DNA from 3 places in the Clostridium novyi NT genome. Region 1 is predicted to be linked to each of the others. Evidence: riboswitches for the same ligand, from Rfam matches in the RefSeq annotation. Region 1 holds a riboswitch; each other region holds the start of a gene.
What was found. Region 1 has a riboswitch for thiamine pyrophosphate ahead of thiD (bifunctional hydroxymethylpyrimidine kinase/phosphomethylpyrimidine kinase). Riboswitches for the same ligand answer to the same signal wherever they lie in the genome.
Positions count from the first base shown of each region.

Region 1 (11,091 bases):
ACATAACTTGAATTTCACTTAATATATGAGAAGATATAAAAATTGCTGCATTTGTTTCTTTCGCTACCTTCTTCACAATCTTTCTAAACTCAATAATTCCAGTAGGATCAAGTCCATTGGTTGGTTCGTCTAATATTAAAAGTTTTGGTTTTGTTATTAATGATGCCGCAAGTCCTAATCTTTGTTTCATACCAAGAGAATACTTTCTTACTTTATCATTTATTCTTTCTTTTAATCCAACAAGTTCAATAATTTTCTCCACATAGCTTTTTTCAATCTTTCTTACTCTTGCAATTTGCATTAAATTTTCTCTTCCTGATAAATAAGTATAAAGTTCAGGATTTTCAACAACCGCTCCAACTGCACTTAATGCTAATTCTCTTTCTTTTGAAATATCATGTCCATTTATAATTATGTTACCAGAGTTTGGAGCAATAAGTCCTACAAGCATCCTTATAGTAGTAGTTTTTCCAGCTCCATTTGGACCTAAAAATCCAAAAATTTCTCCTTCTTTGACTTCAAAATCTATTCCTTTTATAATATCTCTTTTACCAAGACGTTTTCGTACATTCTTAACTTCAAGAACATTCATCATATTGCCTCCCTTTTATTTTTTATTTGCTTCAAGAATTTTATTTGTTATAACATAAACCAAACATCCACAAAGTATTCCCATAAGAATTGTAATTGTAAATGCTTTATTACTTAAAGTTACTAATTCTGGAGCATTTATTTCTCTTAACTTCCATAAATCATAATGTGAAGATGTTATTGAAGATGTAAAAGCCGCTCCAAGTAACCCAAAGCATACAGATACTCCGATTTTAAATATAGGTTCTAGTGGCTTAAAGGCAATAATATTCCCTATCTTTTCAAGTTTAAACCTATTGAATGCATAAATCATCAATGCAAATGTAATTATAGTAGCAATTATTAATATTAAAATTTTAAATTTATTGGGTATACAATACCTATTAGAGTAATACATGTTAGTATAATAATTGTAAGATTCATTATGGTCAGGTATCTCGTATACAATTCTAAAACAATAAGATGAAGGCGTTAATGAAGAACATATATCAACTATTTTATCTTGTATACCCTGAAAGTATGTAGAATCCTTACTAAATCCATATAATGATATAATTTCATTTACAAGCATTGATAATCCAATTGGTAATATTAAAAATATTGCTCCTACTATTCCACCTAAACCACATATTCCACTTAAACATTGTATAAGCATTATAAATGTAAGAATAAATATACTAACCAATAAATTCATACAAATCCAAGTTAAAATCATTCTAGAAGTAACATAACTTCCAAGCAAGTTTATATTCATAAGATACACTGCATATATGATAAAATATCCTATGGCTAAAGGAACTATCATTGTTATAAATATAGAAAGCCATTTTGTAAATATAATTTCTTTCTTTTTAAATGGCATGGAACTTAAAATATCATATTTTCTCCCAATTAAGTCATATCCAACAACACATGTAGCAATAGCTATAATTAAAATAGCCATAAGAACAAACGTATCTCTATTTTCTAAATGCCTAAATAATGACTGTTTGTTCATTGCAAATATTTGTGATTGAGACATATCTCCATAATTTCTGCATTCCTTTATAGAATCAATTGTATTTATAAATGGCATTATAATCATTGATAACACTTGCAAATAAAATATTATTGCTATTGCTCTTATATTTCTCCATTCTTTATAAAACAGAGCTTTATTAAAATAATTCTTCATAATTTACCTCCTCCCCAACAGAGTATATAAACATATCTTCAAGACTTAAATCTATTTCCTCTCTAAACATAATTCCACAGCTATCTAATTTATTTAAAAATTCTTCTCCATAATTTTTTGTAACTATATTATGCACTCTTCCTATTTTCTCAACATTAATCACATCGTCCCATTTTTCTAAATCTTTTGGAGGATTTTCTCTAAATACTACCTGTATTTTTCTAATAGACTGTTTCATATTTTCTATGGAATTTAAATATTTAATCTCACCTCCATTGATTATTGCAATACTATCACAAATTCTTTCAAGTTCATTTAAATTGTGTGATGATATTATAATTGTTGTTCCCCTATCTACCACTTCTTCTAGTAAAATCTTAAAAAACTTCTTCTTAACTATAGGATCAAGTCCATTTGTAGGCTCGTCTAAAACTAATATATCTGGCATAATACTTAAATTAATCATTATTGAAACTCTCATTTTCATACCTTTTGAAAATTTTCTTATGGACTTTTTTACAGGTAACTTAAATATCTCATTTAATTTAAAAAATTTTTCTATATCGAAATTTTCATAAGATAACTTATAAAACTTAGCAATAGTTTTTAAGTTAAACGTATTAATAAAATTATTATCATCAGTTATATATCCAATAGTTTTCTTTATTTTAGGATTTTCATAAATTGGCTCGTCATTTACTGTTATTTTTCCATTATCCACATCATAAATTCCCACTAGATGCTTTATAATAGTTGTTTTACCTGCTCCATTAGGTCCTATAAGTCCAAAAATACTTCCCTTTTTCACTTCAAAACTTATATTGTTTAAAACTTTCTTATCACCTAATGTTTTTGAAACATCAGTAACCTTTATCATTTCTTTTTCACCTCTTTATAAAGATCCTCTATAATTTCTATCATATCTTCCTTTTCAATTCCCATATAATATGCTTCTACTATAATTTTTTTAATATCATCCTTTAACTTTTCCATGCTTTCTTCCTCCACTTTAGGTTTATAATTAGAAGATACAAATGTACCTTTTCCTCTTAGAGTTTCAGTAACTCCTTGTCTTTCAAGTTCCATATATGCTCTACTAACAGTATTAGGATTAGCAGTAATCATGGATGACATTTCTCTAACTGACGGAAGCTTATCTCCAGGTCTTAGTATCCCCTTTAAAATATTCTCTTTTATTGAATCTATTATTTGCTCGTATATAGGCCGACTATTTCTACTATCGATTTTTATCAAATTTCTTTCACCTCCCAAATAAAAATCTACTTAACATACGCCACATTGAATTTAATAAAATACATTTAAATATATGAAGTGTATTAAGTGTACTAAGTGTATTAATTTAACTAGTACACTTAGTACACTATTAGTATAATGCTATTACTTAAGTTTGTAAACCCCATTTTTTCAAAATAAAAAAATTGATTGCAATTACTACTTTGCAATCAATTTTTATTCTGACTTCTATATCTCTTTTTATACTCATTAAAATCCCACTTACTCAAAAACCTTTCTGCACTTTTATACCCTGCTTTAAAAAGCTTTAAGCTAGTTTTTTTATCTATATCAAAATCTGTTGTATTAACACCTAATGTAGGTATTGGTATTGTCCTTACCCAATTTTTATTAGTAACATATACCTCTTCATTTTTATTTAACATAGCTTTATTTATATCCATTACAAAATGAATAAAATCATCCTCTCCCTTAGATGTAAAACTACTACTATTAGATATAAGTTTCATTCCTATGGTAGGCCATTTAGGTATTCCATCTACATCAAATATCCATATAGGATAATTGCTAAGTATTCCTCCATCAACTATAAAGCTTACTTTATTTTTGTATTTAAGCTTAACTGGTTTAAAATAAAGGGGGATGCTTATGCTCATTCTAACAGCTCTTGCAATATCCATTTCCATTGGATTAATGCCATATTTTTTTATATCATCAGGTAAAATAAGCATATCTCCTCTAGTTATATCCGAAGCAATTATTTTTAAACGACTTTTTCCATTTTTACTTACATCCTTAAACTTTGTTTTTCCCTTTGCAATAAGTAACATTCTCATAAACTTTTCTATAGCATCTCCAGAATATATCCCCTTATTTTTTATCAAAGAGACGCCCTTACTTATAAACTCTGTAGGCTTAAAATTATATAAAAACTTTTCATCTAAAAATTTACTATAATCTATGTTTATAATAATTTCTCTTAGTTCTTTGCTAGTATATCCTACCGCTACTAATGCAGCTATCATCGCTCCAGCCGATGTTCCTGCAACATTCTCTATTATACAGCCTTTATCCTCTAAACACGCTACAGCTCCAACTAAACCAATTCCTTTTACTCCTCCACCTTCAAATACAGCATCAATTTTCATAATAACTCCTAAATATATTCATTCACTTTATAATATTCTTCATATCATTATAAGTTACATACAAATTATATACATTTCCACAAATTATGATGAAATAAATAAACTTTATTAATTACTTCATTTAAATAAAATGCAAAAAATATGTAATTATGCTATAATTATAATAAAATCAAACATTAAGTTGCAGGGGTGCCTAACTTAGGCTGAGAAGAAATTTTTCTAACCCTTAGAACCTGAAACTAGGTAATTCTAGCGGAGGAAGCAATATAGTTTCATATTTTTATTATTGCTTTTATGCGCTCATAATGTTTTACATATGAGCGCTTTTTTATTAATTAAGTTATAAACTTAGGTTCCGTTAGTTAATTAATTATTACAAGGTATCCCTAAAAATGCAGGATTACTACATAACATTAAAAATTTGTGTCTATTATATTAGGAGGAATAATCTATGAAAAATGTATTAACTATTGCCGGTTCCGATAGTTGTGGCGGTGCTGGTATACAAGCTGATTTAAAAACCATGAGTGCTCTTGGAGTATATGGAATGAGTGTAATATCAGCTGTAACAGCCCAAAATACTAAAGGAGTTATTGCTGTTCAAGAAATCACAAAAGAAATAGTAGAAGCTCAAATTAGAGCTATATTTGATGATATTAAAGTTGACTCTGTAAAAATAGGTATGGTATCTAATTCAGAAATTATAAAAACAATAAAAGAACTTTTAATAGAATATAAAGTAACAAATATAGTATTAGACCCTGTAATGATATCTAAAAGTGGATATTATCTTTTAAAGCCAGAAGCTATTGAAGAATTAAAAGAGCTAATTAAAATTGTAGACATAGTGACACCAAATATACCTGAAGCTGAAGAGCTTTCTAACATGAAAATTACTTGCCAAGAAGAAATGATGGAAGCTGCATTAAAAATAAATAAATTAGGTGCTAAAAACGTACTGGTTAAAGGTGGACATAGATGTAATGACTCAACAGACATTCTTTATTATGATAAAAAATTTATAACATTAGAAGGAAAAAGAATAGCAACTAAAAATACACATGGTACTGGATGTACCCTTTCTTCAGCCATTGCAAGTTACATAGCTAAAGGCTACAGTATAGAAGATTCAGTAAAGCTTTCTAAAGAATATATTACTGTAGCAATTAAAAACTCTTTTCCAATTGGACATGGAGTTGGTCCTGTTGGACACTTTATAGACCTATATGAAAGAGCTAATTTAAACTATAAATAGTTTTATTATTTAAATAGGAGGATATTAAATGTTAGAAAATATTTGTATTAACTTTAAAAAAGTTAAAGAGAAAACTCCATTAGTACATTCTATAACAAACTATGTAACTATAAATGATTGTGCCAATATGTTATTAGCTTATGGAGCTTCCCCTGCTATGGTAGAATCATTTGATGAAAGTTATGATTTTGCTAAACTAGCTTCTTGTATCTATATAAACTTAGGCACATTAACACGAGAACAAGAACAATCAATTTTAATGGTATGTATATCAGCTAAGAATAATAATATTCCTGTTGTACTTGACCCTGTTGCCTGTGGTGCAGTTCCACATAAAATAGCTCTTATAGAAAAGCTTTTTGAAATAGGAAGAATTGACATTATAAAAGGAAATATAGGCGAAATTAAATCTCTTGCAGGATATAATGCTAAAACACGAGGAGTTGACTCCATAGATAATGGCAATGATTCTATAGATGCTTGTATTTCTCTAGCTAAAAAATATAAATGCATAGTAGCTGCAACTGGGGTTAAAGATATAGTAACAGATGGAAAAAGAACAGCATTAATTGAAAATGGATCTAAAATGTTAACTTTAATTACTGGTGCTGGATGTATGGTTGGAGCTTTAACTGCTGCAACTGCTGGAGTTGAAGATGACAAATTTATTGCTACAATCACATCCATATTATCTATGAATATAGCAGCAGAGCATACTGAAAAAGAGGTTATTGGACCTGGTAGCTTTAAAGTTAAACTTATAGACAATATTTATTTATTAAAGGAAAATCATTTAAGGAAAGAAGGTAAAATTAAATGGATATAAACTATAAATTATATTTAATTACAGATAGAAGCTTTTTAAATGGACGCTCTTTAGCAGAATGTGTTGAAGATGCTATAAAAGGTGGTGCAACTCTTGTTCAAGTTAGAGAAAAAAATATATCTACTCGTGACTTTTATAATATAGCAAGAGAAGTACAAGAGGTTACAACTAAATACAATGTTCCTCTTTTAATAAATGATAGAATTGATATAGCACTTGCCATAAATGCAGATGGAGTTCATCTTGGTCAAAGTGATATGCCAATAGAACTTGCAAGAAAAATTCTTGGAGATGATAAAGTTATAGGAATTTCTGCCGGTAATGTTAAAGAAGCCATTGAAGCTGAAAAAGCTGGAGCAGATTATGTAGGACTTGGAACAGTATTTTTTACAGGAACTAAAAAAGATATTGATGAACCAATAGGACTTGCTGGTTTAAAAGAAATCACTGAAAAAATAACTATTCCTTCAGTAGCTATAGGAGGAATAAATAAAGAAAATGCCAAATCAGTTTTAGCAACTGGTGTAGATGGCATTTCTGTTATATCTGCTATTTTAAAAAATGATGATATACAAGGTGCATCTAAAACTTTAGCAAATATTTAATATATGTTTAATAGCTAATGGATTAAAATTAATGTCCATTAGCTATTTTTTATTCATCATCTATTTCTAATACCGATTCTTTTTTATAGCTATTGTCTTCCATAGTTTTAGTATATTTTTTGATTTCTTCAACTTCTTCTTCGTACTTATCTTTGCATTCAGCTTCTTTTCCTATAACTCTTCCATCCTTACATTTATAAAAGAATTCTATCTTCATAAAATTCACCTCCTATAATTATATATTATTCTAAGGTAAATTTTATGCATTACAATACTCATAGTAATTTTTATTTAAATTCTTGTATTTAATATTTAAGATTAACAACTTTTTAATATAGCAAATTTTTGAGAGAATAAGAAATTAAAAATAATACGATAAAAAAGCACTAAGCAAATTAGCTTAGTGCTTTAAGTTACCTGGCGACGACCTACTCTTCCACACCGTCTCCAGTGCAGTACCATCGGCGCTTTGAAGCTTAACCATCGTGTTCGGTATGGGAACGGGTGTTACCTTCAAGCCATAATCACCAGATTGTTCTTTCAAAATTGCACAGTGATAATAATTATTTGATCAAGCCCTCGACCTATTAGTATTGGTCAGCTGAATACATTACTGTACTTACACCTCCAACCTATCAACCTGATAGTCTTTCAGGGGTCTTACTAGCTTACGCTATGGGAAATCTAATCTTGAGGTGGGCTTCACGCTTAGATGCTTTCAGCGTTTATCCCTTCCCAACATAGCTACCCAGCTGTGCTCCTGGCGGAACAACTGGTGCACCAGAGGTTGGTCCATCCCGGTCCTCTCGTACTAAGGACAGCTCCTCTCAAATTTCCTACGCCCACGGCGGATAGGGACCGAACTGTCTCACGACGTTCTGAACCCAGCTCGCGTGCCGCTTTAATGGGCGAACAGCCCAACCCTTGGGACCGACTACAGCCCCAGGATGCGACGAGCCGACATCGAGGTGCCAAACCTCCCCGTCGATGTGGACTCTTGGGGGAGATCAGCCTGTTATCCCCGAGGTAGCTTTTATCCGTTGAGCGATGGCCCTTCCATACAGAACCACCGGATCACTAAGCCCGACTTTCGTCCCTGCTCCACCTGTATGTGTCGCAGTCAGGCTCCCTTCTGCCTTTGCACTCTACGCGCGATTTCCGACCGCGCTGAGGGAACCTTTGGGCGCCTCCGTTACCTTTTAGGAGGCGACCGCCCCAGTCAAACTGCCCACCTAGCAATGTCCTGTGACCAGATTCATGGCCTCCAGTTAGAATTCCAGTACTATCAGGGTGGTATCCCAAGGATGACTCCACCAAAGCTGACGCCCTGGCTTCTAAGTCTCCCACCTATCCTGTACAGACAATACCGAAATTCAATGCTAAGCTACAGTAAAGCTCTACGGGGTCTTTCCGTCCAACCGCGGGTAGCAAGCATCTTCACTTGCACTACAATTTCACCGGATTTACTGCCGAGACAGTGCTCAAATCATTACGCCATTCGTGCGGGTCGGAACTTACCCGACAAGGAATTTCGCTACCTTAGGACCGTTATAGTTACGGCCGCCGTTTACTGGGGCTTAAGTTCATAGCTTCGCTTGCGCTAACTATTCCCCTTAACCTTCCAGCACCGGGCAGGCGTCAGCCCCTATACATCAGCTTACGCTTTAGCAGAGACCTGTGTTTTTGATAAACAGTTGCTTGAGCCTATTCACTGCGGCCTACTCTCGTAGGCACCCCTTTTCCCTAAGTTACGGGGTCAATTTGCCGAGTTCCTTAGCAGTAATTCTTCCGACGACCTTAGGATTCTCTCCTCATCTACCTGTGTCGGTTTGCGGTACGGGCACCATTTTGCTCCATAGAGACTTTTCTTGGCAGCGTGGAATCAGATACTTCGTCAAAAATGACTCCCCATCACACCTCAGGCTTAATGTTAAGCGGATTTGCCTACTTAACACCCTAAGTGCTTAGACGCACATCCAATAGTGCGCACATCCTATCCTCCTGCGTCATCCCATTTGTCAAACGCATTATGGTGGTACTGGAATATCAACCAGTTGTCCATCACCTACGCCTTTCGGCCTTGGCTTAGGTCCCGACTAACCCTGGGAGGACGAGCCTTCCCCAGGAAACCTTAGATATTCGGTCAACAAGATTCTCACTTGTTTTTCGCTACTTATGCCAGCATTCTCACTTCTGTACTGTCCACCACTCCTTACGGTATGGCTTCAACCTGTACAGAAAGCTCCTCTACCACGTATACAAAGTATACATCCATAGCTTCGGTGGTAAGTTTGAGCCCCGTTACATCTTCGGCGCAGGATCTCTCGACTAGTGAGCTATTACGCACTCTTTAAATGAGTGGCTGCTTCTAAGCCAACATCCTAGTTGTCTTAGAAATCCCACATCCTTTCCCACTTAACTTACACTTTGGGACCTTAGCTGATGGTCTGGGCTGTTTCCCTTTTGACCACGGATCTTATCATTCGTAGTCTGACTGCCGGGGTACAAGTATATGGCATTCGGAGTTTGATAGGGTTCAGTAACTGTTGTCAGCCCCTAGCCCATTCAGTGCTCTACCTCCACTACTTAATTACCCGACGCTAGCCCTAAAGCTATTTCGAGGAGAACCAGCTATCTCCGAGTTCGATTGGAATTTCTCCGCTATCCACAGCTCATCCCATGGCTTTTCAACGCCAACGTGGTTCGGACCTCCACGGAATTTTACTTCCGCTTCATCCTGGCCATGGATAGGTCACCCGGTTTCGGGTCTACAATATGCAACTAGTTGCCCTGTTCAGACTCGGTTTCCCTTCGGCTCCACACCATAAGTGCTTAACCTTGCTGCACATCGTAACTCGCTGGCCCGTTCTACAAAAAGTACGCCGTCACACTTTAATGTGCTCCGACCGATTGTAGGCACACGGTTTCAGATTCTATTTCACTCCCCTCCCGGGGTTCTTTTCACCTTTCCCTCACGGTACTGCTTCACTATCGGTCACTAGGTAGTATTTAGCCTTGGGAGATGGTCCTCCCAGCTTCCCACAAGGTTTCACGTGTCTCGTGGTACTCTGGAGTAGATCTACTTTTCTTTCCTTTTCGCTTACAGGGCTATTACCTTCTATGGCGGAGCCTTCCAGCTCTCTTCAACTAAAGAAATCAAAGCGTTGTGATCTATCCACAACCCCAGGAACAAGTTCCTGGTTTGGGCTCTTCCCCTTTCGCTCGCCGCTACTTAGGGAATCGAATTTTCTTTCTCTTCCTCTGGGTACTTAGATGTTTCAGTTCCCCAGGTGTACCTCCATATACCTATGTATTCAGTATACAGTATCTAGCAAAGCTAGATGGGTTTCCCCATTCGGAAATCTACATATCACAGGCTATGTGCGCCTACATGTAGCTTATCGCAGCTTATCGCGTCCTTCATCGGCTCCTAGTGCCAGGGCATTCACCGTGCGCCCTTTGTAGCTTGATCTATCATCATCTACTAATTTTCATTAGTGTCTAGGTTTAGATTATTTCTAATCTTATTAATTCGTTTCTTTATCACTGTGCAATTTTCAAAGAACAATTTTTTGAAAGACTTAGTCTTTCAAAATTAAACAGAATCAGGTTTCCAGTCTGGAAGCTTTGCTTCCATTCTCCCTAGAAAGGAGGTGATCCAGCCGCAGGTTCTCCTACGGCTACCTTGTTACGACTTCACCCCAATCACCAATCCCACCTTCGACCGCTGGCTCCTTACGGTTACCTCACGGGCTTCGGGTGTTACCGGCTCTCATGGTGTGACGGGCGGTGTGTACAAGACCCGGGAACGTATTCACCGCGACATGCTGATTCGCGATTACTAGCAACTCCAACTTCATGTAGGCGAGTTTCAGCCTACAATCCGAACTGGGACTGGCTTTCAAGTTTTGCTCCCCCTCGCGGGATTGCTGCTCGTTGTACCAGCCATTGTAGCACGTGTGTAGCCCTAGACATAAGGGGCATGATGATTTGACGTCATCCCCACCTTCCTCCACGTTAACCGCGGCAGTCTCGTTAGAGTGCTTAACTTAATAGTAGCAACTAACAATAAGGGTTGCGCTCGTTGCGGGACTTAACCCAACATCTCACGACACGAGCTGACGACAACCATGCACCACCTGTCTTCCTGTCCCCGAAGGGACTTCCTCAGTTACGAGTAATTCAGGAGATGTCAAGTCTAGGTAAGGTTCTTCGCGTTGCTTCGAATTAAACCACAT
Region 1 is NC_008593.1:1,916,511-1,927,601, forward strand. Features, by position in the region: gene NT01CX_RS08880 (ABC transporter ATP-binding protein) at 1-592, opposite strand, end outside; gene NT01CX_RS08885 (ABC-2 transporter permease) at 608-1,765, opposite strand; gene NT01CX_RS08890 (ABC transporter ATP-binding protein) at 1,749-2,642, opposite strand; gene NT01CX_RS08895 (GntR family transcriptional regulator) at 2,639-3,019, opposite strand; gene NT01CX_RS08900 (patatin-like phospholipase family protein) at 3,229-4,167, opposite strand; TPP riboswitch at 4,343-4,445, shown strand; gene thiD (bifunctional hydroxymethylpyrimidine kinase/phosphomethylpyrimidine kinase) at 4,619-5,422, shown strand; gene thiM (hydroxyethylthiazole kinase) at 5,451-6,248, shown strand; gene thiE (thiamine phosphate synthase) at 6,239-6,853, shown strand; gene NT01CX_RS12330 (hypothetical protein) at 6,903-7,070, opposite strand; rRNA gene rrf (5S ribosomal RNA) at 7,269-7,385, opposite strand; rRNA gene NT01CX_RS08925 (23S ribosomal RNA) at 7,421-10,325, opposite strand; rRNA gene NT01CX_RS08930 (16S ribosomal RNA) at 10,500-11,091, opposite strand, start outside.

Region 2 (11,091 bases), 180 kb from region 1:
ACAATCAGGAGTAAGCTCTGCTTTTTTTGCTTTTTCGTTTTCTCTAATTAAAAACTCTTTTGATACTCCAACATCTATAAAATCCCAAGGTAATACTTCATCATAACTTCTTTCACGATAAGCATAGAATTCTCCGTCTACATTACATTCATCTAATGCTTCCATCCAAGTTTCAAAGTTAAAGTATTCTCCCCAACCATCAAATTTAGCACCTTTTTCAAAAGCTCTTATTATAACATCACAAACTTTTCTATCTCCTCTTGCAAGTATAGCTTCCATATAGCTTACTGGAGATTCGTGCCAGTTGTATTGAATTCTCTTGCTCTTAACAGAATTTCTTATAAGTCTAATTTTTTCCTTAACAACTTCCATTCTATCTTGTGGAGCCCATTGGAATGGAGTAAATGGTTTTGGTACAAAAATAGATGTACTTAAAGTAACTTTAAGTCCCTTTTGTCTTTCTTCTTTAGGTATTTTATAGTATTCTTCTACAACTTTTTCTCCAAGTTCTGCAATTCCAATTACATCTTCATCTCTCTCATAAGAAAGTCCTATCATGAAGTATAACTTAATAGTTGACCATCCTGATTTAAATGCATTAGATACAGAATCCATTAAGTCTTGTTCATTAACACCTTTATTTATTATGTCTCTCATTCTTTGGCTACCAGCTTCTGGTGCAAAAGTAAGTCCTGTTTTTCTTACCTTTTGAATTTCTTTTATTAAATCCACACAGAATGCATCTATTCTTATAGATGGAAGTGATACTCCAACTTTTTTATCTTTGTATTTTTCGATTAATTCATTTATAAGTCCTTGTATATCAGAATAATCGCAAATACTTAGTGATACTAATGATACTTCTTCATATCCAGTAGCTTTTAAAAGCTCATCTACTTGTTCCATTATCTTTTCTTTAGTCTTTTCTCTAACCGGTCTATAAATCATTCCTGCTTGACAGAATCTACATCCTCTTGTACATCCTCTGAAAGTTTCTATTGTAACTCTATCATGAACTATTTCTCCATAAGGAACTATAAGCTTATTTGGAAATTCTACTTCGTTAAAGTTATTTATGATAGCTTTAGTAACTTTAGCTGGTACATCATCATATTTTGGCTTAAATTCTTTTATAGTTCCATCTTCATTATAAGTTACATCATAAAGACTAGGCACATAAATTCCTCTTATAGTTACAGCTTTTCTTAAAAATTCTTTCTTGCTTAATCCTTTATCTTTACACTCTTTGTATAAATCTAAAACTTCATCTAACTGAACTTCCCCTTCTCCTAAAGCAAAAAAGTCTGCAACAGCATATAAAGGTTCTGGATTATAAGCACATGGTCCTCCGCAGAAAACTATTGGATCATCCTCTGTTCTATCCTCTGCCCTTATAGGAATGTTTGCCATACTTAACATATTTAATATATTTGTATAACTCATTTCATACTGAAGAGTAAATGCTACTAAATCAAATACTTTTAAAGAATCTTTAGTTTCTAGCGTATACATTGGAATATTGTTTTTTCTCATTTGCTCTTCCATGTCTGGCCATGGTGCAAAAGCTCTTTCACAAAACGTATCTTCCCTTTGATTCATAGTGTAATAAAGTATCTTTGTACCTAAATGTGACATTCCAACTTCATATACATCTGGAAAACAAAAGGCAACTCTTATATCAACTTTATTTTTATCTTTTGAAAAGGAATTTAACTCTCCCCCTGTATATCTAATAGGTTTTTCAACCCTACACAATATATCATCTGAAATTTTGTTCATTAAATTTCCTCCTACGTTGAACATGTATTTTATCAATACATTTTATCACAAATAAAAAAATAAAATCAATTGTTTATGCTTCTTTATTACACTCATCTTTCCAATCTTTCCATTCATCTATAGCCATTTTAGCTAATTTATCGATTTCATCCACAGTATTTATATACTCTTCTATGCTTATATTCCCGTAATTTTTTAAAGCCCTAATAAGTTCTTCCTCATATATTATACTTACTACCTTCATATCATCATTTAAAATAGTAAATAAATTATACTTATTTTTATCAACTATTCCTAAAGCATCTAAAAGATTTTTCTTATAGTGTATTGAAACACTTCTATTTTCCATATATCCTTTTTTTATAAATTTATATTTTTTCTTTACTATATCTCCCATAATTAAATAAACTATCCTTTCTTTTTCTTTATATGAAATAATAACTATGAAAATCCCTATAATACCTATGCTAATATTTTTCATGCCAAGCACTGTTGAAATGCAAAAATAGACATATATAAGCATTCCAATAACCAAACTTATATTTACGGTTATTTTATTAGCTCTTTTGTAAAATGTCTTCATGGCTAAAATATCTCTTAATATCCTGCCTCCATCTAAAGGAAGTGCAGGTATCAAATTAAAAGTACCTAAAGCTAAATTACTTATATATAGTAACTGCAGGTACTCACTTGAAAACTTTATATTCAAAAAATAGCCTATCATAGCAAAAATTAAATTGAATAAAGGTCCACTTAAAGATATTATTAAATCTTCCTTAGGATCGGCTTCATCTAAATCTCTAAGTTTTAAGACAGCCCCTATTGGAAGAATCTCTATACCAAACCCCTTAAATCCTAACTTTTTTGCCGTTATATAATGTACCATTTCATGAAAAAACACAAATATAAATGATACAATCATTTTTCCTTTAAAACCTATGATTAAGAGTATAATAATATATGGTATAGAAAGCTTACTTATTTTAATCATTAACTGCTTTTCTTTTTGTATATTCATTAATTTTTATTTTCCAAAACTTTTTCTAATCCCTTATCTTGACCCATAAATAATATCTTAAATCCCATGGAATCTCTTTTACCATTAATATAATTTTCTGCTATAATATCTCCTTTTTTTACTTCATCACCTTTTTTAACTAAAATCTTATTTAAACTAAAATATTTACTTTCAATTCCCTCACCATGATCTATCAATATATAATTTCCACATTCACCATCTTCACCACATTCTTTAACTTTTCCATCATAACTTGCTGCAATTTCTCCTTTTTCAGTTACTTTTAACTTTATTCCATCTTTATTTTCTTCTATAGTTCCCTCAGTTGGTAACTTAAACTTTTGCTTTATCTTTTCTTTTATTGTCTGTCCTCCTGCAAATTTCACCTTAGCCTTTTCCATGATTTCTAAAGCGATATCTTGTACACTTTTATTTCTATCTATATGCTTAACACTATTAATTACTTTTCTATAATTAAAATCTTTATTAACAACATCTTTACAATAACTATATGCTGTCTTTGTCTGTGGAGTTACTACAAATCTGCACATAAGCACAAACAATAACATAACAAAAACCCCTGTTAAATCTTGGATTATCCTTCTTGCAATAAAACTTTTATTTTTTTTATGCCCCAAAACTTTATTGCTATTACCGTGTCTCTTCATATTATAATTTGATTTATTTGTAAAAGTTTTATAGTAATTCTCATACTGAGAATTATAGTTTCCCATTATCTTCCCCCCTTATATTAGATTTAACTACTATAAATATATATTTATATTTTTTATTTTCTATTACATTAAATTTGGGTAAGTATTTTATTTGTTCTAAAAATAAAAATCTAAGATAACCTACTTTATTATTAAGTAGATTATCTTAGATTTTTATATATTTAAATTATATATAATTATTTATCCATTAATAAAACAAGATTCTTCATACTTATATCCAGAGCCTTTGCAGAATGTGTTATAATACCACATGAAATATAATCAACTCCAGTATTTGCTATGTCTCTTATAGTTTTTAAATTTACATTTCCAGAAGCCTCTACAATAGCTTTTCCATTAATCATTTTAACAGCTTTTTTCATAGCATCAATATCCATATTATCTAACATTATTATATCTGCCTTTGATTCTAAAGCTTTTTGTACTCCCGTTAAATTTTCAACTTCAACTTCAATTTTTCTTACAAAAGATACACTATTTCTTACTAACTCTATAGCTTTTTTTATACCCCCTGCTGCATCTATATGATTATCTTTTATAAGCACGCCATCGGACAAACTAAATCTATGATTATACCCTCCACCTACTTTTACTGCATATTTTTCAAAAACTCTAAGATTAGGTGTAGTTTTTCTTGTATCTAATAACTTAGCTTTTGTCCCTTTTATCTCCTTAACAAATTTATTTGTTATAGTTGCTATTCCACTGATTTTTTGAAGCATATTAAGAGCCACTCTCTCACCAGTAAGTATACTTCTAGTATTTCCTTTAATTTTTGCTATAAGTTGAGAACTACTAACTTCATCTCCATCTTTAACTAAAGCTTTAACCTCTACATTTCCTAGCAAAGTAAATACCCTTTCAAATACATTAAGACCAGCTATTATGCCCTCTTCTTTTGCTATTAAATCTACAGAAGCTATACTGCTTTTTCCAACAATAGCTTCCGTGGTTATATCTTCATAGAAATTATCCTCTTTTAGTGCTTCTATTAAAAATTTATCAATTATAAACCAATTCATCTTTTATATCCTCTCTAATTTTAATAAATTCTTTCTTAATAATTTCATTATTTTCAATTATAAGTTTCTCAGCTTCATTTATAGTCATATTATTTTTTAAATTATTTAAACTTAGCTTGTCTATATTTTTATTTATATAATTGGCTCCTCTTCTTGAAAAAACTAAGGCCTCTAAAAGTGAATTACTAGCAAGCCTGTTAGCTCCATGAACTCCTGTACAACTAGTTTCCCCACAAGTAAATAAATTTTTCATAGATGTTCTACTATCTATATCTACATGTATTCCTCCCATAAAATAATGCTGTACAGGGCTTACTGGTATCTTATCTTTGGTTATATCTAATCCTTTTGTTTTGCACTGACTGTATATTAAAGGAAATCTATTTATAATAAATTCTTTAGATTTATGAGTTATGTCTAAGTATACACAAGGTGAATTGTTTTTTTTCTCTTCCATCTTTATAGCTCTTGCCACAACATCTCTTGGAAGCAGTTCATCTACAAATCTCTCTCCCTTATTATTTAAAAGATAAGCTCCTTCTCCTCTTAGCGATTCAGAAATTAAAAATCTTCTACCCTCTTTTTCTCCTTCATAAAGAGCTGTAGGATGAAATTGTATATAATTCATATCTTTTAATTTTATATTGTGTCTTATTGCTATAGAAAGTGCATTTCCCTTTAATATTCTTTGATTAGTAGAACTTTTAAATAAACCACCTATTCCTCCTGATGCAAAAACTGTAATTTTAGCATTTATATTTATTACGTCACCTTTTGTTATAACAACTCCTCCGTAGCATACATTATCCTTTTCAATAATATCTACTAAAAAAGTATCTTCACATATTATAATATTTCTCCTCTTTCCCACTTCTTTTAATAATCCTGTAAACACTCTTTTACCTGTTTCATCAGCACAATGAACTATCCTATTTACTCTATGAGCTCCTTCCCTTGTATAATCAAGTTCTTCTCCATCCATGTCAAATCTTATTCCCATATCTAAAAGCTTACTTATGTTGTACTTTGACTCATGTACTAAAACTTTTACCGATTCTAAATCATTTTTATACCTTCCTGCCTTTAATGTATCTTCAATGAAGAACTTTTTATCCTTATCATTTATAGCTGTAGATATTCCGCCTTGAGCAAGATAAGAATTGCATTCATCAATTTTATTTTTAGTAATCATAACTATTTTTAAATCTTTTCTTAAATTCAAAGCAGTATAAAGTCCTGCTATACCCGTGCCTACTATTAATACATCTACCTCCATATTAAATCCCCCTATAAACTATGCATTTTTTCCAATGCCCTTACTGCTTTTCTTTTTATATTTTCATCTATTTTCACCTCATTATTATAATTTTTAAGGCAAGTATAAATTTCCTTAATTGAATTCATTTTCATATTTGAACAATGCATATCTAACATATAAAATTCTTTATCTGGGTTTTTCTTTTTTAGTTCATGTATAACTCCACATTCTGTGACTATAAGATATTTTTTACTATTACTATTTTGTGCAAAATTTATGATTCCTTTTGTACTTCCTATATAATCTGCTAACTCTCTAACTTCCTTTCTACACTCTGGATGGACTAAAACATTAATATCATTACCATATTCCTCCTTAGCTTTTATAATATCCGAAGCTTTTATTTTATTATGAACATAACAATACCCATCCCATAATATAATTTTCTTATTTGGTGTATTCTCTTGTATATATGATCCCAAATTTTTATCTGGTAAAAATATTATCTCATTACTTTCTAAATTATTAACTATCTCAATTGCATTTGAAGATGTGCAACATACATCAACCACAGACTTAACCTCTGCAGTAGAATTTATATAGCAAACTACTTTAGCATTTGGATGTTTTTCCTTTAGTTTTAAAACATCCTCCTTAGTAATCATATTAGCCATAGGACAAATCGCCTTTGGAGTTGGAAAAATAACTTTTTTATTAGGCGATAAAATTTTGGCACTTTCCGCCATAAATTTCACTCCACAAAATACTATAGTATCTTCTTTGCATTTTTCTCCTACATCAATTAAAAAATAAGAATCCCCTATGTAATCCGCTACTTCTTGTACATCTTTAGGCTGATAAAAATGTGCTAAAATAACTGCATTTTTTTCTTTTTTTAATTTCATAATTTTATCTTTTAAATCAATTTCCATTCATTACACGCCCTTCTACACCTTATAATTTAATATATACACATGTGTATATACACCTTAAATAATATACCATTTAATTTAATTTTTATCAATATATTTTATAACCATTTTTATACTTATTTTACACTTTAAATCTTGGTATATAACATAATATTTTCCATAATATATTGTGAGTTTATACCAAGTAATATATTATATAAATATATTATCTAATGAGGAGGTAATTAATAATGAAAATAAAATTTAAAAAACCATTTAATAATCCCGTTATACGTATAATATATTTTGTATCTATAGTTTTAATTGCCATATATTTGTTTCAAACATATGGATCTAATAAAGGAGAAATTATTGAATGTAAGAACTGTTATTGTTTTAAAGATCAATGGAATAATATAAAAAATAATCCTTCTATAAATAAAAATGCAAAGGTTTTAAGTTGTTGGTTATATTATGACAAAGCCTCTCCTAAACCCGCTCTTAAAATCATGTTAATAAATAAAAATAAGTTTCATAGATTTCAATACGTTGATGCTATATGTAAAAATGATGAGATTGTACTAGAGTTTAATGGAACTTATAAAAATTTAGAAAATGAATTTTCTAAGGGGATTTCAACAGATGAATTTATGACTTCCCTTGATACAGTTTGGAAAAATGCACATAACATTTTCAAAACACCTAGTTCTAAATATAGTTTATTCGTTACATCAAAACACTCTAACTCTATAACTAAACAATCCAATGCATTCTATATTGGTAAAAATGGTGCTTTAACAAAAATTTCTGAAAAAGATTTTCCATTAAATGATGTTAACTATATGAATTGCTCAAAATTAGATGAACAAGATAAATCTTCGGAAAATGCCTGTATAATTTTTAAATAATATAATATAGTTTACAAATTTGCATAAATACTTTATACTTAGAACTATAAAACATAATATTTAATCGTTTGCGGGGGAGCCTTGAGCTGAGAAGGATAAAACCTGACCCTTAGAACCTGATGTAGTTAGTACTATCGTAGGGAAGCAACTAGACTAATTGAATTAACATAACATGAAAACTTATTTTGTGTTATTTATTAGTATAAGCCTTCTTACATAGAAGGCTTATTTTTTTATATTAAATTGTTAAGGGGATGGATAAACTATGAATTACACAACACAAATGGATGCTGCTAAACGTGGCATAGTAACTAAGGAAATGGAAATAGTAGCAAAAAAAGAATGCATGGAAATTTCTAAATTAATGAATTTAGTAGCTACAGGTCAAGTAGCAATTCCAGCTAACAAAAATCATAAATCTTTAAGTCCAGAAGGAGTTGGACAAGACTTAAAAACTAAAATCAATGTAAATCTTGGTATTTCAAAAGATTGCTATAACATAGATGCTGAACTTGAAAAAGTAAAAAAAGCTGTAGAAATGAAGGCTGAAGCCATTATGGATCTTAGTTGCTACGGAAAAACTGAAGAATTTAGAAGAAAACTTATAGATATGTCTCCTGCTATGATTGGGACAGTTCCAATGTACGATGCAATTGGTTTTTATGATAAAGAACTTAAAGATATAACTGCCGAAGAATTACTTGCTGTTGTTGAAAAACATGCAAAAGATGGAGTTGACTTTATGACAATTCACTGTGGAATCAATCGTGAAACAGCAGAAGTTTTCAAAAGAAATCCTAGACTTATGAATTTAGTATCTAGAGGCGGAAGTTTACTTTTTGCTTGGATGCAATTAAATAATAAAGAAAATCCTTTCTATGAACACTTTGACAAAGTACTAGATATATGTGAAAAATATGATGTTACTATAAGTCTTGGAGATGCTTGTCGTCCTGGATGTATAGAAGATTCTACTGATCCTAGTCAAATAAAAGAATTAATAACTTTAGGAGAACTTACTAAACGTGCATGGGAAAGAAATGTCCAAATTATAATAGAAGGACCTGGACATATGTCTTTAAGTGAAATTAAAACAAATATGCTTCTTGAAAAGAAATTATGTCATAATGCTCCTTTCTATGTTTTAGGACCTATAGTAACAGATGTGGCTCCTGGATATGATCATATTACAAGTGCCATAGGTGGTGCTATTGCAGCTTCATTTGGTGCTGACTTCTTATGCTATGTAACACCTGCTGAACATCTTAGACTTCCAAACATAGATGATATGAAAGAAGGTATAATTGCAACTAAAATAGCCGCTCATGCAGCAGACATTGCTAAAGGTATTCCTGGAGCAAGAGACTGGGATAACAAAATGAGCAGAGCTAGACGTGATTTAGATTGGGATACTATGTTTGAGCTTGCAATTGATCCTGAAAAAGCTAAACGTTATAGAGCTGAATCTATACCAGAAGATGAACATACTTGTACTATGTGCGGAAAAATGTGCGCAGTTAGAAACATGAATAAGGTCATGGATGGTAAAAACATAAATATTTTAAGAGAAGATGACTAATAAGTCATACAAAATATAGCCTCCAAAAGCTATTGACTATCATTATAGCCAATAGCTTTTTATTTTGACTATTCGCTTTTTATTTCATATTTTGTATATTTATAGTAGAATATAATACATAGGAGGTACGTATCATGAATATTAGTAAAACTATAAGATCTCATTTTCAAAATAAATCTTTAAACTATATAAAATCTCATTATGGAAAATACATAAAAAGAAAACGTAACTTATCTAAAATAAAGAATTTTTTTAAGCATGCTTACGACTCATCTAATTCAGTAGATGACAGTACATGGGCAGATTTAAATATGGATGATGTATATTGTAGTATAGATAGAACATTTTCCACACCAGGTGAACAACATTTATATAAAGTTTTAAGAACTCCACTGTATGACAAATCTTTATTAGAAAAACGTAATGAACTAATCTCTTTTTTTCAAGATAATAGCTCAATTAGAGAAAAAATATCTTTAATATTACATAATCTTGATAAAACCGATAGCTATGTAGACTCCATTTTTTTTGAAGAAACAACAAACTATCCAAAGTACAAAATACTTTGTTATGTTTGTTCATTTTCTTTTATATTGTCCTTGTTTATGTGTTTATTTTGGGGATTTTCAAGATTCGGTATGATTGCCCTTTCACTATCATTTATAAATATGTTCATTCATTATAGTCTTAACAAAGTCATAAGAGAACAAGTTTTATCTATGGTTTATTTAGGAAACACCATAAGTGCCGCTGCAAGTATACTATACCTTAACTGTAAACAATTAAAGGAATATAACAATAAGTTAAATTCACTACTAAAAACTTTAGACCCTATACGCAAAAACACCTTTACTATAAATAGAATTGAAACTCTAGATATTGTAGGTGACTATGTAAACATAATGTTTCTTATTAAAGAAATCAACTACTTTAAATCTATAAGTACATTAATTAAGCATAAAAAAGATTTGTTAGATTTATATTTGATTATTGGTAAAATAGATACTCTTATATCTATAGCTTCTTTTAGAGACGGATTACCTAAATATACAAAACCAAATTTCGTTGATAATAGTAAATTTCTAAGTGTAACTAACTTAGAACATCCACTAATACAAAATGCTATACCTAACTCTATAGATATAAATAATTTTGGAATTATAATAACCGGCTCAAATATGTCAGGTAAGTCCACATTCTTAAGAACAGTTGGCGTTAATGCACTTTTAGCTCAAACTATATATACATGTATTGCTGATTCTTATTCTAGTAGTATTTTCAATATAATAACATCAATTAAACCTGGTGATGATCTACTAGGCGGAAAAAGTTATTACCTTGCAGAAGCAGAGGCATTGCTTAGAATAATAAATGCAAGTAATGAAAATATACCTTGTCTTTGTATGATTGACGAAATATATAGAGGAACAAATCCTATAGAAAGAATAAATGCATCATGCGAAATATTAAATTACCTCTCATCCCATAATGCTTTAACATTAGTTGCAACTCATGATTTACAACTTACAAAAATGACTAATGGATATAAATGTTATTACTTTAAAGAAGATGTTACAAACACCGGTCTTACATTTGATTACAAAATAAAAGAAGGTATATCTCCTACTAGAAATGCTGTAAAAATACTAAAATTTCTAGGATATCCTAGTGAAATAATAAATAAAACAGAAGAAAGAATAAAAGCCGTTGAATGATTTAATCATTTAACGGCTTTTATGATAATTATAAATAAATTACTACTTATTATTTCAGGAATCCTTTTAATATAGTTTCTTCTGCTTCCTTCTCTGTAAGTCCAAGTGACATAAGCTTCATCAATTGTTCTGAAGCTATTTTACCTATGGCAGCTTCATGAATTAAT
Region 2 is NC_008593.1:1,740,877-1,751,967, forward strand. Features, by position in the region: gene NT01CX_RS08120 (TIGR03960 family B12-binding radical SAM protein) at 1-1,779, opposite strand, end outside; gene NT01CX_RS08125 (M50 family metallopeptidase) at 1,853-2,797, opposite strand; gene NT01CX_RS08130 (M23 family metallopeptidase) at 2,797-3,531, opposite strand; gene nadC (carboxylating nicotinate-nucleotide diphosphorylase) at 3,708-4,553, opposite strand; gene NT01CX_RS08140 (L-aspartate oxidase) at 4,534-5,829, opposite strand; gene nadA (quinolinate synthase NadA) at 5,841-6,737, opposite strand; gene NT01CX_RS08150 (hypothetical protein) at 6,974-7,630, shown strand; TPP riboswitch at 7,693-7,791, shown strand; gene thiC (phosphomethylpyrimidine synthase ThiC) at 7,896-9,209, shown strand; gene NT01CX_RS08160 (MutS-related protein) at 9,344-10,924, shown strand; gene NT01CX_RS08165 (SufB/SufD family protein) at 10,974-11,091, opposite strand, start outside.
Region 2: it holds a riboswitch for thiamine pyrophosphate, as region 1 does, so the genes downstream of both, thiC (phosphomethylpyrimidine synthase ThiC) here and thiD (bifunctional hydroxymethylpyrimidine kinase/phosphomethylpyrimidine kinase) in region 1, are expected to answer to the same signal.

Region 3 (11,091 bases), 1.2 Mb from region 1:
ATTACTATGATCATTTTACAATTTATATTTGGCTTTATATTATTAAACACAGGATTCGGAAACTATTTAATAGGCGGTATTGCGAAAAGTTTTGAAGAGTTACTTAAATGGGCTGCAGAAGGAGTAAACTTTGTATTTGGTGGACTAGTTAATGTTAATGAATTTTCATTTTTTATTAGTGTACTTCTACCAATAGTTTTTATTTCAGCTTTAATAGGTATTCTTCAATATTTGAAGATACTGCCTTTTATTGTTAAGTACATAGGTATAGTTTTAAGTAAAGTTAATGGAATGGGAAAATTAGAATCATACAATGCTGTAGCATCAGCAATTCTTGGTCAATCAGAGGTGTTTATTTCTGTGAAAAAGCAACTTGGATTGTTACCAAAACACAGATTATATACACTATGTGCCTCAGCAATGTCCACAGTATCAATGTCTATAGTAGGTTCTTACATGGTTTTATTACAACCTAGATATGTTGTAACAGCCCTTGTTTTAAATCTTCTTGGTGGATTTATTATAGCCTCAATCATAAATCCATATACTGTAACAGATGAAGAAGATATATTAGTAGTTCAAGAAGATAAGAAACAAACATTCTTTGAAGTTCTTGGAGAATATATTATGGATGGATTCAAAGTAGCTGTTATAGTTGGTGCTATGCTAATTGGATTCGTAGCTATAATTACTATGATTAATGCAATCTTTAAGGGAATATTCAAAATTAGTTTCCAAAACATGCTTGGATATGTATTCTCTCCATTTGCATTCTTAATGGGAGTACCGTTCCATGAATCAATAAAAGCTGCAAGTGTAATGGCAACTAAATTAGTATCTAATGAATTTGTTGCTATGAATTTATTATCAAGTGGAGAAGTTCACCTATCAGCAAGAGCAACTGGTATAGTTTCTGTATTCTTAGTTTCATTTGCAAACTTTTCATCTATCGGAATTATTTCAGGTGCAGTAAAAGGACTTCACGAAGAACAAGGAAACGTTGTTGCACGTTTTGGATTAAAATTATTATATGGTGCAACTCTAGTAAGTGTGTTAACAGCCACTATTGTTGGATTGATTTTATAGAATAAAAAACAGCAATGATATTATACATATTGTTGCTGTTTTTTTATTATAAATTTTAAGAACATTTTTACTAAAGTATATCTGTAATGTATAATAAGTATTACTTGTATTTAGATTATATAAATTTTAAAAGTATTAAAATTAAAAAGATTGGACGGAGTAAATGAGAATAAACAAACTTTTAAGTAATTATGGAATTTGTTCCAGAAAAGAAGCAAATAGAATTATTGAACAAAATAGAATTATAGTAAATGGCAAGCTATGCATTCCTGGTCAGTGGGTAGAGGAAAGTGACGAAATATTACTAGACAACAAAAGAATCAAGCCTAAGAAAAAAGTTTATATTTTGCTTAATAAGCCAGTTGGTATTACTTGTACTTCATCGAAAGATATAAAAGCCAATATAATAGATTTTGTTAACTACAGAGATTACATTTTTCCTGTTGGAAGATTAGATAAAAAATCAGAGGGGTTAATAATTTTAACTAATGATGGTGAACTATCAAATAAGATTTTAGAGTCTGAAAATATGCATGAAAAAGAATATGTAGTCAAAGTAGACAAGCCCTTTGATGATGAATTTATAGAAAACATGTCAAAAGGAGTTCAATTAAAGGGTGTTAAAACAAGAACTTGTATAGTAAGAAGGATTGATGAATGTACATTTAAGATTATATTAACTCAAGGACTAAATAGACAAATTCGCAAAATGACAAGAGCATTTGGATACACTGTTGTAAAATTAAAAAGAATTAGGATTATGAATTTAAAAATTGACGGTATAGATATTGGAAGCTTTAGACACTTTACAGAAGATGAATTAAATAATATAAGAGTTATGGTAATGAAATAATCTATAGAATTTTATAAAAAAATGATGTATAATTATTTCATAAAAGAATATTTTTAACTAGGGGTGCTTACCTAAATGTAGGCTGAGAGATAAAGTTTATCAACCCTTGTACCTGATGTGGATAATGCCAACGTAGGAAAAGTTATTAGTTATAAGATTGTAGATTTTGGATTAAAGTAATCTATATAAAAAGCTATGTTCTAAGTTGGAACATAGCTTTTATTTTTTATGAATATAACTATGGAATACAAAAAAGGGAGGCTAATAGTACAGTTTTAATATAAATCGTTTATATGTTACGTTGGAAATATTATTGACTGTTAAAGATATTATTTTAAATGTACAAGCATAAAGGAAGGAGAAAATTATGATTAATTATGTTATTTTAGGAGTTAGTGCAATTTTATTTATACTATACATATTAAAAATTAGAAAAGAACAGTTTACTACAAAAAAGATGGTTACAATAGCTATGTTTAGTGCAATTTCATTTGTATTGTATCTTATAGAGTTTATTAAATTTCCTCAAGGGGGAGGAATAACATTGTTTTCTATGCTACCAACAATGCTTCTTTCTATACTTTATGGAAATACTTTGGGACTTACAAGTGGTATTCTATTTGGACTACTTAAATTATTAAATGGAGCTACAATAGTTAATCCTGCTCAGTTTTTATTAGATTATATATTTGCAACTATGGCATTAGGATTAGCAGGAACATTTGGAAATGATAATAAGATAAAAATAGGATTAGGAAGCTTAATGGCAGTAGTTTTAAGTGTATTTGTAAATGTACTTTCAGGAGCTGTATATTTTGGACAATATGCGCCAAAGGGTATGAATGTATGGCTATATTCATTTATGTATAATATATCTTATGCTGGAGTTGAAGGGGCATTATGCATTATTATTCTTTTAATATTACCTATAAAAAGATTGAAAATAAACAAATAATTTAGTCAAACAACCTTGAATAAGGTAGCAATACGCATTTTTCATAAAGGATATCAATATAAAACTATGTATCCTTTAGGTAACCATAAAAACAGCTATATACAATATTTGCTTAAAATATAATATATTGTTATCATTAATGTGTGTCTATAGAAAAACCTGTTATATCTATAATTAGAGATATAGCGAGGTTTTTTTATTATATTTAGGAGGATATGTATTAATGAAACATAATAGTATTAAATTGCGCAGAGAAGTTTTCAAATCAGATGCGTGGAAAATGATAGATTGGTTACATGATAATATGGTTACCCAATATTTAAATGAATATAATAACGTATGTAATAGTATTAAAGATGTAATGCGTAGAGTTAATATGCCAATACTTACACATTTATTTAATCAAGATGGAGCTTTTTTTATGATAACAACAAATACAAAGGGAGAAGAGCCTATAGGATTTTTAAGATTAGTACCTAAAAAAGATGCAACAGAAATGGTAGTAGTTATAGGAGATAGAGAAAAATGGGGTAAAGGACTTGGTTCCAATGCTATTTTCGAGGGATTAAAACATGCATTTTTTAATTGGAGAGTTGATGAAGTTATAGCAAAAATTAACTTTAAAAATGAGCGTTCAAGGAGAGCATTTAAAAGAGTTGGTTTTAGAAAAGATAAAGAACTTCCAAAGGAAATTCAGTATTCAATTTCTATAGATGAATTTATTTCTATGAGCTTTTAATATATATTTTTTAGTAAGTATAGAGTTGTAGTTAAATTTATAAAATTGGTTGATATTGCCACAATAAAGGAGTATAATTTTAAAGATTTGAAATATGATAACTTCAAATAAATAAAATAAGTGGTATATGGAGAAGGTAAAGATATGTTAAGTGAAGTAATAACACCAGAGGTTATAAAATTAAATGTAGAGTGTAACAATTGGGAGGAAGCTATAGAGGCTGGAGTAAAAATACTCATAGACAAAGGCTATGTTGAGCATTCATATGAAAAAGCTATATTAGAAAAGTTAAAGGAACTTGGACCTTACATGGTTATAACACCTAATATAGTGTTACCTCATGCAAGACCAGAAGATGGAGTTAATAAGACTTCCTTTAGTTTAGTTACTTTAAAAAATCCGGTAAATTTTGGAAATGACAAAAATGATCCTGTAAAATTAATTATAACTATAGCATCTGAAAATAATAAAGATCATATTAAATTTTTAGCTGAAATAGTTGATTTATTAAGGAATAAAGAGGATTTACAAAAAATATTTGAAACTCACAGTAAAGAAGAAGTAATAAAAATATTAGAAAAATATAATTATTAATTTTAAATAGTACTAAGAAACAATTAAGTTTCTTAGTACTATTTTTTTGCTAATTATGCATAAAAAATAGGAAAAAAGATATAAATAGTTATAGTAATTCGTGATAACGATACTCAATTATAATTGAAAATTAAAATCAATAATGATATAATAAAAAAAGTAATTTTGAAAAATAAATGGGGGTAAGTGAGTTTATGGACATTTTTAGAAAAATTAACAAGGGGGTTGGAGTAGCTGCAACGGCTATAATAATAGCAGGAGGGACGCCACAAGTAGTTCATGCTGTGACTAATCCAGAAAATGCACCTAAAATACAAGAAAAACAGTTGTGTAAAGATATTGAAGAGAGTATTAAAGGTGGAACATATAAAGTTAGTCCATGTATTAATATGAACACATCTTCAGAAAATAAATCAGAATTAATAGCAAAAGTAGAAATAAAAACTTTAAAACAAGAAAATGATGAGCCATCAATGGCTGGAACATATTTAAATAAAGAAGCAAGATATATAAAAGAAAACGGGAAAATATATTGTGAAATAGATGTTCTAGCATTAGATTGGATGAAAAATATATCTATAGAGGTAGAAGGAAAGAAGGTAGAGCATACACAAAAGGAAACAGGAAAAGCAAAAGTAATGGAAATGGAACATACTGCAGGATTAATAAAATTTGAAGTGCCAAAGGTAAATCCTAAATTAACATTCCATATGTATGTAGTACCAATGAGCTCAGATGTTACATTTAGAGTAGTAGGAGAAAAAGTAACTACATTTGAAACTTCAGAAAAACAACAACCAAAAGAAAATGAGAAACCACAAACTAAGACTTCTACAGATGGTATGGAAAAATCAGAAGTACATAACAAGGATAAGAAAAGTGATAAAAAAGATATTGATAATAAAAAGGGTACAAAACAAAAACAGTCTAGTGAAACAAAATCATATGAAAAAGTTACTACAGCATCAAATAAAGATAAAGACGGATTATATGAAGTCAATATTAAAGCTTTAAAGGAAAACAACAATGAACCATCTATGGCAGGAACTTATGTTGGAGATAAGATAAAGGTTCAAATGAAAAATGGTAAAAAGTATGCAATGGTTACTTTCAGTAGAAGTGATTGGATGAATAACATGGATGTTCTAGTAAATAATAAGAGTCAAAAATATGATGTAGTAAATGTAAAAACAAATAGTACTGGAGAAAAAATATCAACAATAAAATTTAAAATACCTAATTTAGATTCAGAAATAAAATTTAAAATGAATGTAGAGCCAATGGATAATGCTAGAGTTACTTTTAGAGTGTTAATGCAAAAAGATTCACTTAAATTTTTAGAAGGAACAGAATATGATCCAACCAAAGCAGAGGAATATTTAAATAACTTAGCAAATGAATCTAAAGAAAGTAAATATTCTAAGGGTAATTTGTACAACTATAATGATAATAATAATCATATTCAATATAGCGCACCGAAAAAGAAACTACCCAAAACGGGATTACCTTTTGGCGGAGGATTAGTAGCATCAATTGGTGGAGTACTATCAGGGCTAGGAATTACATTAATGAAAAAAAATAAAAAAAAGGGAGAGTAAAAAAATGAGAAAGAATTTATTAAAAGTATTAACTGTTGGAATTTTAGCTGGAGGGGTTTTATTTTCATCATCACAAGCTTTTGCAGAGACAGGTAGTGTAAATCAATCTATAAGATTAGAAGCTACTAATAAACTTGCTAAAAATGATTCTTTAAAAGATGGAACATATAAAGTAAGTGTTCAAGTATTAAAGGAAAAAGAAAATGATTTATCAATGGCAGGACAATATATAGGACAACAAATAACATTAGAAGTTAAGGGTGGACAAATATATGCTATTGTAGACATTTCAAGATTAGATTGGATGAAAAATATAAACATATTTGTTAATGGAACAGATACAAAATATGATAAGACAATGAGTGGAAATGAGGCAGGAAAAGTTAAATTTAAGATTCCAAGTAAAGATGCAAAAATAACTTTTAAAATGAATGTAGTTCCTATGGGAAATGCGAGAGTATCCTTTAGAGTAGTACCTCAAAATGATATTAAAGCAGTAAGTGGAAAAGCTACTATAAATGATACATCAAAAGATAATACATCAAAAAAATCTGATGCAAAAGAAACTAGTGCTACTAGCAATAAAGAAGTTAAAAAAGATAAAGATGGAAAAGAGTTGCCTCAAACAGGATTACCTATTACACAAGCTGAATTACCACTACTTGGTGGACTAACTAGTATGGCTGGATTATTTTTATTAAAGAAGAAAAATAAATAAGTTTAAATTTAACTCTATTTTAAGAAAGTAGTGTCTTTCTTAAAATGGAGTTTGTTTCTAAGGAAGCGGGGGAATAAATATGAAAAAAGTCTTGGCTTTGGTAATGGTCACAGTAATGAGTTTAGGATTAATGGCTTGTGGAAGTAAAAATAAATCAAAGGAAACAACTGCATCTACAAATAAAAAGGGAGAAGATGTAAGAATAATTGCAGGAAGTATGTCTATTGCAGAAATGTTAGCTAAATTAGATATAAAAATTGTAGGAAGACCTACAACTCAATATGATATATCAGATAAGGTAAAACCTGTACCTGAAATAGGACTACCTATGAATCCTGATTTAGAGAGAATTAAAGCACTAAAACCAGATGTATATGTAACCTCTGGAGCTTTAGAAGAAATGATAGGAGATAGATTAAAAGAAAACAAAGTCAATACTGATTTTTGTAATTTAGATTCATATGATTCTGTTAAAGAGAGCATAAAACATCTATCAGAAAAGTTTAATAAAAAAGAAAATGGAGAAAAACTTCTTAAAGAAATAAATGAAAAAGAAGCTCAAGTATTAAAGGGTGTTGATAAAAATAAAAAAGTCAAGGTAATGATTTTATTTGGAGCACCAGGACATTTTATGTTATCTACAAAAAATTCTTTTGCAGGAAGTTTAATCGAAAAACTTGGAGCAGAAAATATTGCAAACAAAGCAAATCTTAAAGGACAATATGTACCATTTTCTTTAGAGACAGCTTTAAAGGAAAATCCAGATATAATTTTTAGAATGTATCATGGTTATATAGATGAAGCAAAAAAACAAGTTAATAAAGAATTTAAAACCAATCCACAGTGGCAAAAGTTTAAAGCTGTAAAAGAAAATAAGATATATGATTTAGATCCAAAATATTTTGGAGTTACAGGAGATATAAATATAGTAGAATCATTACAAAAAATGAAAGATTACTTATATAAATAGCTGGAATGGAGAGCAATATGAAAAATATGAGCAATAATATGAGCAATAAATTAAAAGTGTTAATAATATTGATGTCATTAGTCTTATTAGTAGCTTTAATAATTGTTACTATTGGTGTTGGTAGTGTAAGTATATCAGTAAAAGAAATTATAGATACTTTCTTAGGACACGGAAATGAAATAAATGAAAGTATTATTATGGATATGAGATTACCTAGAATAATCATAGCTGTTTTTGTTGGAGCGGGACTTTCAATATCAGGTGCTTTACTTCAATCAATCATGAATAATCCACTAGCGGATCCTGGAATTACAGGGGTATCATCTGGAGCTAGTCTCCTTGCTATAACAGTTATGTTATACTTCCCAAAGTTACATGGAGTATTACCTCTTATGGCTTTTTTAGGTGCAATAGTTGCTTGTATGATGGTATTTATATTATCTTGGGACAAAGGATTAAATCCTATGAGGGTTATTTTATCAGGTGTTGCAGTAAATGCTGTTTTTGTTGGAGCAACATCATTGCTTTCAATATTAAATAGTGACAAGATACAAGGTATTTTATTATGGATAAATGGAAGTATAGCCTACAAAGGTTGGACAGAAGTAAAATATTTAGTTCCATATAGTGTTATAGGAATAATTCTTGCCTTACTTTGTGCAAAAGGAGCTAATTTATTAGCATTAGGGGATGATGTAGCAACTAATCTTGGAGTAAATGTAACAAAAACTAGATTTTTAGTAGCTTTAGTTGCAGTATTTTTAGCAGGGGTTAGCACATCAGTTGTAGGTATTATAGGGTTTATAGGTCTTATAGTTCCTCATATATGTAGGTTAATACTTGGATATGATTATAAATATTTAATTCCCATGAGTGCGATAATGGGGGGGATATTATTACTTCTTGCAGATACTTTGGCAAGATTTGTTGCAAGACCTGTGGAGCTTCCAGTAGGTATTTTAATGGCTATGCTAGGTGGACCATTTTTCTTATTCCTTTTAAGGAGGCGTAAATAAGTATGCTAAAAATAAAAGATTTTAAAATAGGATATGATGACAAAGTAATAGTTAAGGACTTTAGCTTGCATGTACAAAAAGGCGATATGCTTACAATAATAGGTCCTAATGGTTCAGGAAAATCAACAGTTTTAAAAGCTGTAGGAAGACTTTTAAAACCAATGGATGGCGTTGTTTATTTAGATGGAAAACTACTTCAAGAAATGAACAATAAAGAAATAGCTAAAGAAATGGCGTGTCTATCTCAACATAATTCAGCTCCTAAAGATATGACCATAAGAAAGATAGTTTCTTTTGGACGAAATCCTCACAAAAATTGGTTTCAAGGATTAAATAAAGAAGATGAAGATATAGTTGCTTGGGCAATAGAAAAAACAAATTTGTCTCACATGGAAAATAAAAATATATCAGATATATCAGGAGGAGAAAGGCAAAGGGCTTGGATTGCTATGGCACTTGCACAAAAGCCAAAGGTACTTCTTTTAGATGAACCAACTACTTATCTTGATATAAATAATCAAATAGAGATACTAGAACTTGTAAAAGAATTAAATGAAAAATTAAATTTAACAGTTGTTATGGTTCTTCATGATTTAAATCAAGCAGCAAAGTATAGTAGTGAAGTTTTGGTTTTGAAAAATGGAGAAATAAAAGCACAAGGAAAACCAGAAGATATTTTAGATAAAAGCCTAATAAGAAGTGTTTACAATGTTGACATGGATATATTAAAAAATCAATTTGGAGAAAAAATAATTTTCATTCCAAAGAAGGTATACAAAGAAAAGGCTTTGTAATATGGAGCTAAGAGGTAAGGAATATGAAAAAAAATATTATACCAATTTTATTAATAGTAGTGGGATTGTGTTTGGTTTGCACTGGACTTGGATTAAAAAGTTATTCAAAAAATAAAGAAGTGAGTCTAATAAAAAAATTTAATGAAGAAATAAAATTGGAAAAACAAAATAATAATTTAAATAAACAAAAAGGTAAAGAAGATAAAAACAGAGATGGTAATAAAAGTGGTAATAAAAATGAAGGTATAAGCTATGGAAATGAACTTGCATTAATTGAGATACCTTCCATTGATCTTCAATCAGTAATTGTAGAAGGAATGAAAAAAGAACAATTAAGATATTACTTATGTCACTTTGAAGATACAGCTATGCCAGGTGAAAACGGAAACTTTTCCATAGCTGGACACAGTAGTTTTATATACAATGAAATTTTAAATGAACTTTATAAAGTAAATGTAGGTGATGTAATAAAACTTACAACTAAAAAAGGTGAATTTAATTATTATATAACTAAGAAATTTATTGTTGAACCAAATGAAATTGAAGTATTAAATCAAGATGAAAATAAGAAAACTATGACAATAGTTACTTGTAGCAATAGAGGTAAGAAACGATTAATAGTCACAGCTGAAATGAATCAGTAAATAAAAGTAAATTGTGGAGGTGGAAAAATGATAAATAAAAGGCTGATAAATTTAGTTGATGGGTGCAAAAGGTGGGTGTTTTTAACTGTACTTATGAACTGGATAAGCTTAATTTTAAACATATTAGCTATAATTTCTATAGGAAAATATATAGAATATACATATTTAAATGGGATAAGCTCTCAAAGAACTTTAAGTACACTAAGTATATTAATTACAGCTATAGTAATTAGATTTATATGCAATTATATGGCGGTTAAATTTTCAAGTAAGTCTTCAGGTGATGCAAGGCTTTCACTTAGAGATATTTTATATAAAAAGCTTTTAAAACTGGGAATACACTATAATGAAACCACTTCAACATCAGAAGTTATACAAGTTGCTATTGATGGAATAGAACAACTTGAAATGTATTTTGGAAAGTACCTACCACAGTTTTTCTATAGCCTTTTAGCACCAATCACTTTATTTTGTGTGTTGAGTTTTATAAGTGTAAAGGCAGCGGTTGTTTTACTTATATGTGTGCCATTAATACCTATATCAATAGTTGCAATAATGAAAATAGCAAAAAATATTCTTGCTGACTATTGGGGAGTATATGTAAATCTTGGAGATACTTTTTTAGAAAATCTTCAAGGACTTACAACATTAAAAATCTATAGTAGAGATGAAGATAGAAATGAAAAAATGAATGAAGAAGCTGAGAACTTTAGAAAAATAACTATGAAGGTTTTAGCTATGCAGTTAAATTCTATAACGTTTATGGATTTAATTGCTTTTGGAGGAAGTGCCATAGGAATAATAATAGCCTTAAAAGAACTAAGCGTAGGTAACATTAGTATTTCAGGAGCATTTTCAATTATGCTTTTATCAGCAGAATTTTTTATACCATTAAGACTTTTAGGTTCATTTTTCCATGTAGCTATGAATGGTATAGCAGCTTCTGAAAAAATATTTAATATAATAGATTGTCCATTGATTCAATATGATGATTACGAAGAAATTAGTAACATGAAGGATATAAATATAGAATTTGAAAATGTAAATTTTTATTATGATAAGGATAGAAAGATATTAAATGATATTAATTTAAAAATAGAAAGTGGAAAAATCACATCATTAGT
Region 3 is NC_008593.1:597,967-609,057, forward strand. Features, by position in the region: gene NT01CX_RS02825 (NupC/NupG family nucleoside CNT transporter) at 1-1,086, shown strand, start outside; gene NT01CX_RS02830 (pseudouridine synthase) at 1,250-1,939, shown strand; TPP riboswitch at 1,989-2,096, shown strand; gene thiT (energy-coupled thiamine transporter ThiT) at 2,307-2,894, shown strand; gene NT01CX_RS02840 (GNAT family N-acetyltransferase) at 3,118-3,633, shown strand; gene NT01CX_RS02845 (PTS sugar transporter subunit IIA) at 3,778-4,227, shown strand; gene NT01CX_RS02850 (NEAT domain-containing protein) at 4,422-5,825, shown strand; gene NT01CX_RS02855 (NEAT domain-containing protein) at 5,830-6,543, shown strand; gene isdE (heme ABC transporter substrate-binding protein IsdE) at 6,623-7,513, shown strand; gene NT01CX_RS02865 (FecCD family ABC transporter permease) at 7,531-8,529, shown strand; gene NT01CX_RS02870 (ABC transporter ATP-binding protein) at 8,532-9,323, shown strand; gene NT01CX_RS02875 (class D sortase) at 9,347-9,967, shown strand; gene NT01CX_RS02880 (ABC transporter ATP-binding protein/permease) at 9,995-11,091, shown strand, end outside.
Region 3: it holds a riboswitch for thiamine pyrophosphate, as region 1 does, so the genes downstream of both, thiT (energy-coupled thiamine transporter ThiT) here and thiD (bifunctional hydroxymethylpyrimidine kinase/phosphomethylpyrimidine kinase) in region 1, are expected to answer to the same signal.